2 regions of the Bacillus sp. LLTC93 genome follow, and region 2 is predicted to be linked to the other one. Evidence: riboswitches for the same ligand, from Rfam matches in the RefSeq annotation. Region 2 holds a riboswitch; the other holds the start of a gene.
The links. A riboswitch is a leader RNA that binds a small molecule or an ion and turns the genes downstream of it on or off. The one in region 2 is predicted to bind cyclic di-AMP.
Positions count from the first base shown of each region.

Region 1 (3,897 bases), on a different contig from region 2:
ACCGCTCATTCTGTTAAAAGTATATCACGCAAAACAAGAAGCTCCATGAAAAAAAGGGCTGATCCAGTCAGCCCTCAGATTGATGACAAAGGGCTAAAATGATCTTTATTTTAGCTCTTTGTCTTTTTTTTCAGCGTGATATGAAAACCCTTGAAGTCTAGGAAGGCCGAGTACTGGAGCGGAGCGAATTTGATATTCGTGAGCACCAGCACGCAGAACTGACACCGAATGCGAGGGTTTGTCTTCACGCTGAGGGCTGATCCAGTCAGCCCTTCATTCATATTACATCGATAAGTTAGGTGATGAGTCTTGCTCATGTTTTTTCTCAGTTTCTGTCACAATCACCGCACATGCTGCGTCACCTGTAATATTAACTACGGTTCTTGCCATATCTAATAAGCGGTCAATACCAAGGATGAGCGCAATGCCTTCAACAGGTAGCCCCACAGAATTCAATACCATGGCCAGCATGATGAGACCTACTCCTGGAACACCCGCTGTGCCGATACTGGCCAAAACGGCTGTTAAGACAACGGTAATCAATTGAACAAGCGTCAGCTCCACCCCATATACTTGAGCGATAAAAATGGTCGCGACCCCTTGCATAATCGCCGTACCATCCATATTAATGGTTGCACCAAGAGGCTGAACAAAACTTGAAATCGGCTCTGGCACCTTCAAACGTTTCTGCGCTGTTTCCATTGACACCGGCAGGACTGCGTTACTGCTTGATGTACTAAATGCAACAACCATCGCTGGAGAAAATCCTTTGAAAAATGCCATCGGATTTCGTTTAGCTAAAATGGCGACAGTTGATCCATAGGTCAGGAAGAAATGCAGCACGAGCGCAATGAAAACGACCGAGAAATAGAGCCCCATGGCTTTCATAGCATCTAGCCCCTGACTGCCAATGGCCGTTGCGATCAAACCGAATGTCCCGTACGGTGCGAACTTCATCACAACACCGACAAGATACATCATTAATTCATTTCCTTGTTCAAACAGCTTCAGCAAGCCTTCCGTTTTTTTACCGAGCATGGCAATACCAAGACCCAAAAATATACAGAAAACAATAATTTGAAGCATGTTACCTTCGACTAAAGATTGGACTGGATTGGTTGGAATAATGTTGAGAAGTGTCTCTGCCATTGATGGCGCTTCCTCTGCGGTATAATCAGCCGATTTCGTATCAAAATTGCCGAATGATCCCGGCTTGATGAGTAAGGCCAGTGAAATGCCAATGACAAGGGCAAATGTGGTAGTGAGTAGAAAGTAAGTAATGGTTTTTGCTCCGATTCTGCCAAGCTTTTTCGGATCACCCAGGCCTGCCACTCCAAGTGTGATGGAAAAGAATACAATCGGCACAACTAACATTTTAATCAGGTTTAAGAAGATTTGACCTAGAGGTGTGAATAGATAGGGATCTAACACTTTGAATACATTTGGAGCAAAAATGTTGAGCAGAAGTCCTGTGATTGCACCAATAATTAGGGCAATGATAATTTTCGTCGCTAGCTTCAATAAAATCTCCCCTTCCTCGTCAAAAAGGCCCACAAGAGAGTTTTCTCGTGGGCCTGCGTGTCCATACATGTACCACCGTTCACTCTCTTCACGCTGATGAGGTTAGCTGACGGGTTAGGACGAAGAGATGTCCTTTTTTCTCATCAAAGAAAAATTCACCCCAAAATAATGGGTCCCCCATTCCTTTAGAAGGATTAAGCGTGTGGTAATATGATATTTTCATACCATTTATACCTTATTTTTAGAAAATTGTAAACAGGTTCATATGAACTTTTTAATTACTTTCTTCCTTATTTGTGACCTCCAAAATGTCTAAAATAAACACAAAGATTGGGATACCGATAATGAGTCCCCAAATGCCAATATAGTGTTCAGAGAAAATCAGCACAATAAATGTGAAGAAAATAGGGAGTTCTGTTTTAGCTGACATGAGCTTTGGATTTAAGAAATAGGCTTCAATTGCATGGATGATAACGATGACCAGCACAATATAAAGGACATACATTCCGCCTCCAAGTGTATATGCAATGATGCTCAATGGAATGAGAGAGATGACCACACCCGCTACAGGAATTAAGCCTAGCAAAAAGACCATGACCGCTAATCCAAACAACTGCGGAAAGCCCATAATGCCAAGCGCAATTGTCGTTAAGACACAGTTAACGGTGGCAATGATAAACTGTGCTTCAAGTACCTTCCCAAACGTTCTGGAGAATTTACGTCCAAAGAAAGCAATTTCATGATAGAACACGGAGATTTTACTCGTTTTGAACTTGTTCATGAATTGGATGAGACGTTCCTTTTCGAACAGGAAGAACATGCTTAATATTAAGGACATAATGACCTGGATACTGAACGTGCTGAAATCTGTTAAGTATGTATAGAGGAAATTAAACCCTTTCTCAAAATAAGATGATATTTTGATATCTCCGAATACGTTGGTGATGACGTCAAAGAAGGGTAAATCTTGTGGATGATCTGCAATTTTCTTTCCTAAATGAAATAACTGCTCTACCTGTTTGGCGATGATTGGCACAAAAACGAAGCCGCCAAACGTCAATCCACCAGCCAGGAGAATATACAAAAGGGTAATGACCGATTTCTGTCCTATTTTTAGGAAGTGATTTAAAAAGCCTCTAATGACCTCTTCTAACCGATTCATCAAAAAGGTGAATATGAAGGTCAGGAGAATTAAATTCATCATTCCTCTTAATAGATATAATACTGTGGCTAATACTACAAATACTGAAAACCGTTTAACACCGGGTTTTTCGAACAATTTTAAAAATGCCGCCATTACGTTCCACACCTGCCAGGACTAAAGTCTATTTTTCATCGGATCTGATATATATTATATCGGACCTTTCTGTAAATTATATAACAAAAGGTCAAAGAGGTCTTACGATTCGCCCTAATTTTATCAAGCTTTTATGTTTTTTCTTTTCATCACAAAAAAACCGAACCCCATGTAGAACATAAGGTTTCGGTTTTTGGTTGTTTTTATACTAAACGGCTTGCTTGATATTCCGCATTTCTTGAAGCGCTGTTTTACTCTTCGCTTCGTCAAATTCACCTTCACTTTTAGCTACAACAATGGTTGCGATTCCATTTCCAATCAGGTTTGTAATGGCTCTTCCTTCACTCATGAATCGGTCAACCCCAAGCAGCAGTGCAAGGCCCTCAAGCGGAATGACCTGAAGTGCAGCAAGTGTAGATGCCAGCACGATAAATCCACTTCCTGTGACCCCTGCCGCTCCCTTTGATGTGAGCATGAGAACAAGGATAATGGTGATCTGCTGACCGATAGACAGATCCACACCAAAAACTTGTGCTAAGAAGACTACGGCCATCGATAAGTATATTGAAGTTCCGTCTAAGTTAAAAGAATAACCTGTTGGAATGACAAGTCCAACAACCGACTTAGAACAGCCATAGCGTTCCATTTTATCCATCATTCTTGGCAGCACTGATTCTGAAGAACTTGTGCCAAGGACAATTAAAATTTCATCCTTGATAAATCGTAGATAACCGAACAGGCTGAAACCATACATTTTACAAATGATGTTCAGCACAACGAAGATGAACAGGAACATGGTCATATAAACGGAGAGCATCAGACTCGCCAGCGGTTTAATCGAAGCCAAACCAAAGTGTCCGATCGTATAGGCCATTGCCCCAAATGCACCGAGTGGCGCTGCACGCATGATATATCCAATGATTTTGAAGAAGACGAGTGACAGCTTATCAAGCCATTCGATGATTCCTTTCCCCTTCTCGCCGAGTGCCGCAAGAGCAACACCGAATAAAATAGAGAAGAATAAGACCTGTAAAATATCTCCCTTCGCAAAGGCATCTACCATGTTAGATGGCACAATG
Region 1 covers NZ_PVME01000010.1:9,617-13,513, reverse strand. The annotation lists gene C6W18_RS18300 (dicarboxylate/amino acid:cation symporter) at 283-1,521, opposite strand; cyclic di-AMP (ydaO/yuaA leader) riboswitch at 1,597-1,732, opposite strand; gene C6W18_RS18295 (AI-2E family transporter) at 1,796-2,818, opposite strand; gene dctP (C4-dicarboxylate transporter DctP) at 3,027-3,897, opposite strand, start outside.
Region 1: another riboswitch for cyclic di-AMP. It lies ahead of C6W18_RS18300 (dicarboxylate/amino acid:cation symporter); the one in region 2 lies ahead of C6W18_RS15245 (APC family permease).

Region 2 (3,897 bases):
CAGCAAGCAAAACAGAACGGTTAACTGTGATGATCAATGACGAACCGCACGACGTACCACTAACAAAACTAGGCAGTAAAGATGAAAATGGTTTCTATCATGTGTCGGTTCCAGTAGATGCAAAGGTACTGCAAAAAAATGAATATATTGATTTGCAATTTGTCACAACTGGTTTTAAAAACATGGAATCTTGCAGGCATACGGATGAAGAAGGCTGGATTTTCATTGATAAGAACAGCTCCCTTCAAATTCCAGAAGGAACAACTAGTAATACACCGGATTTAGCCACATGGCCGCGTCCTTTCACTTCAATGACGCAGCAAGAAGAAACAATGATCATCATGCCAGATCAAATCAAACGTGAAACGATCAATCAAATGGCGATGCTAACAGAATCATTTAGTCAGCCAGAAGCTGCTCAATATCATTTGATCAAAGCCTCTAATGTGACAAATGAACAATTGAAAAATCACGCTCTCATTTTCATCGGGGGCATTCAAACGTTCTCTCTTTTAAAAGAAAAAGCAGGCGATCTGATCGTTCCAACGAAAAAGGATCAATACGATGTATCCTCTTTTGGCATGATCAATGAAACAACTGCTCGTATTGTATGGACGCAGCCATCTGTTTGGAATAAAGAACAGACAATGACGGTCTTTTCAGGAATGAATGCAGCTGAAGCTGACGTTTCAAATGAAGTGATTCATTTCCTTCAAACAAATACGGAGACTTCAACAGTTGCGATAGAGAGCAAAAACAAAGACATGTTCTCTAATCATCAAACGGTCAGCAGCGCATCAAGCGACCTAAAAACAGGTGAAAAACAAAGCAGCAGCGAGTCTTGGATCTACTTTGTATGTATAGCTGCACTAATCCTTTTTGTGCTTGCAATGATTATCTATTTCGTACGAAAAAACCGTAAAAAGACTGAGTTTTAAACGCTCAAAAGACCTTGAAAAAATCTCTTTACTTTGGTGTCAAACGGGAGTATGATCTCTTTTATAAAAGACCAATCGCTGAATCATTTCGATGAGCGGGGGAACCAATTGTGGTATAAAACACCACGTGGGGTGAATCCTTTTAAGGTAGGGCAAAGTCTCATGCGCCCGAATCCGTCAGCTAACCTCGTAAGCGTTAAAGAGAGCAAAGACCAACCTGTGATCTAAACTATAGGCACAGGGGCATTCTATTGCCTCTGTGTCTTTTTGGCGATCCATCTTTTGTAACTTAAATCGTTTGACACTAAAGGAGCGGGCAACACATGTACAGTTTGATGAAGCGTATTTTAATTGGTAAACCATTAAAATCACAGGCAGCAGGAGAACAAAAACTATCAAAAATCAAAGCTTTGGCATTATTGTCATCAGACGCATTGTCATCAGTTGCATACGGTACAGAACAGATTTTGATTGTTCTATCAGTCGTCAGTGCGGCGGCGTTCTGGTACTCACTCCCGATTGCAGGTTGTGTATTAATTCTTTTAATGGCGTTAATTCTATCTTACCGGCAGATTATCTATGCTTATCCAGAAGGCGGCGGGGCTTATATCGTCTCTAGCAGGAACTTAGGTGAAAAACCCGGGCTGATCGCTGGAGGATCATTGCTGGTAGATTATATTTTAACAGTAGCAGTGAGCATTTCAGCGGGTACTGATGCCATCACATCAGCTTTTCCAGCACTATATCCATATCACGTCTTGATTTCAATTGTATTGGTCATCGTGATTATGGTGCTCAACCTTCGTGGATTGACGGAATCGGCATCTATTTTGGCTTATCCTGTGTACCTGTTTGTATTCTCACTTCTTATTTTAATTGGAGTCGGCGGCTTTAAACTATTAACAGGGCAAGTGCCGCCAGCACCTGAGCATACAGCGTTTGGCACACATGTATCAGGCATTACATTATTTCTTTTATTAAAAGCATTTTCATCTGGCTGTTCTGCTCTGACTGGAGTTGAAGCCATTTCAAATACGATTCCATCCTTTAAAAAACCAGCAGCACAAAATGCAGCGAGAACATTACTGATGATGGGTGGATTACTGGCCGTTCTATTTGTAGGTGTGACATTGCTTGCATTTGGCTTTGGCATCTCACCAAAGCCAGAAGAAACGGTTGTGTCACAAATTGCATCAGACACATTTGGGCGTACATTTTTCTATTATGTCATACAGGCTGTCACGGCTTTAATTTTGATACTAGCAGCAAATACCGGCTTTTCAGCCTTTCCTTTATTGGCTGTTAACTTAGCTAAGGATAAATATATGCCGCGTATGTTTACTGTAAGAGGAGATCGACTTGGTTACTCCAATGGCATTATCTTTTTAGGCGTAGCCTCCATGCTGCTCATTTGGCTGTTTGATGGGAAAACTGAGCACCTGATTCCGCTATATGCTGTCGGTGTATTTATTCCATTTACCTTGTCTCAGACCGGAATGTGTGTAAAGTGGATTCGTGAAAAACCACAGGGTTGGAAAACGAAAATGCCAATCAATATAGTGGGAGCACTTATTTCTTTCACGGTTCTCATGATTCTCATTTTGACTAAGTTCCATCTTGTATGGCCATTATTTGTTTTCATGCCAATCGTTCTATTGATCTTTCATGCCATCAAAAAGCATTACCTGTCTGTAGGAGAACAACTGCGTTTATTGAATGAAACAGAGCCGGTTGAGATCAAAGGAAACGTGGTCATCGTACCAATAGCAGGAGTAACTCGTGTCGTCGAACAATCTGTTCAATATGCAAAATCCTTATCAGGTCAGGTCATAGCGGTTCACGTCTCCTTTGATAAAGAGAAAGACAAGAGAATTGAAGCAGATTGGGAAAAGCTGAATAGTGATGTGCGTCTTGTGATTTTACATTCGTCTTATCGAAGTCTCATTCACCCTCTTGATAAATTTCTTGAAACAATTGAGGCAAAAGCAAATGCGCATCAATATAAAGTGATGGTGCTCGTGCCTCAATTCATCCCGAAAAAAAGATGGCACACCATCTTGCATAATCAATCTGCTTTTTTATTAAGATTCCGTTTGTTATGGAAGCGGGATATTATTGTCGCCACCCTTCCATATCATTTTAAAAAGTAACAGGCGCAAGTTGAAACGTTTGATCAAAAGGGTGCGGTGGTATGGAGTAAGAAAAAAGGAGTTTTCTCACATGCCGCAAAGAACCGCAGGAAAAGAAGTAACAGCGCTACTGGAAGAGTGGGGCGTGAAACATATTTATGGAATGCCTGGCGACAGTATAAACGAATTGATCGAAGAACTAAGGCATGAATCAAGCCAAATACAATTCATACAAACGAGACATGAAGAAGTGGCAGCACTTTCAGCAGCGGCTGATGCCAAACTAACAGGTAAACTCGGAGTTTGCTTATCAATTGCTGGACCCGGTGCTGTCCACTTATTAAATGGACTATACGATGCAAAAGCAGATGGTGCGCCCGTTTTAGCGATTGCAGGGCAGGTTGCTTCGAGCGAAGTAGGCAGAGACGCATTTCAAGAAATCAAATTAGAGCGGATGTTTGACGACGTAGCTGTCTTTAATCAGCAGGTACAAACAGCAGAAGCTCTGCCAGACTTATTAAATCAAGCCATCAAAGCAGCCTATACCCATAAAGGCGTGGCAGTTCTCACCGTATCGGATGATTTATTTTCTCAAAAAATTAAGCGTAAGCCCGTTTATACATCTCCTCTTTATGTAGAGGGAGAGATGCGGCCAAAGAAAGATCAACTGCTAAAGGCTGCTCAGCTCATTAACAATGCGAAGAAGCCAGTTATCTTAGCAGGTAAAGGATTAAAAAATGCGAAAGAAGAGCTTCTTGCATTTGCTGAAAAGGCAGCTGCACCTATCGTCATTACACTTCCTGCAAAAGGAGTTGTTCCAGACAGGCATC
Region 2 covers NZ_PVME01000004.1:331,394-335,290, forward strand. The annotation lists gene C6W18_RS15240 (cellulose biosynthesis cyclic di-GMP-binding regulatory protein BcsB) at 1-938, shown strand, start outside; cyclic di-AMP (ydaO/yuaA leader) riboswitch at 1,005-1,149, shown strand; gene C6W18_RS15245 (APC family permease) at 1,262-3,088, shown strand; gene C6W18_RS15250 (pyruvate oxidase) at 3,159-3,897, shown strand, end outside.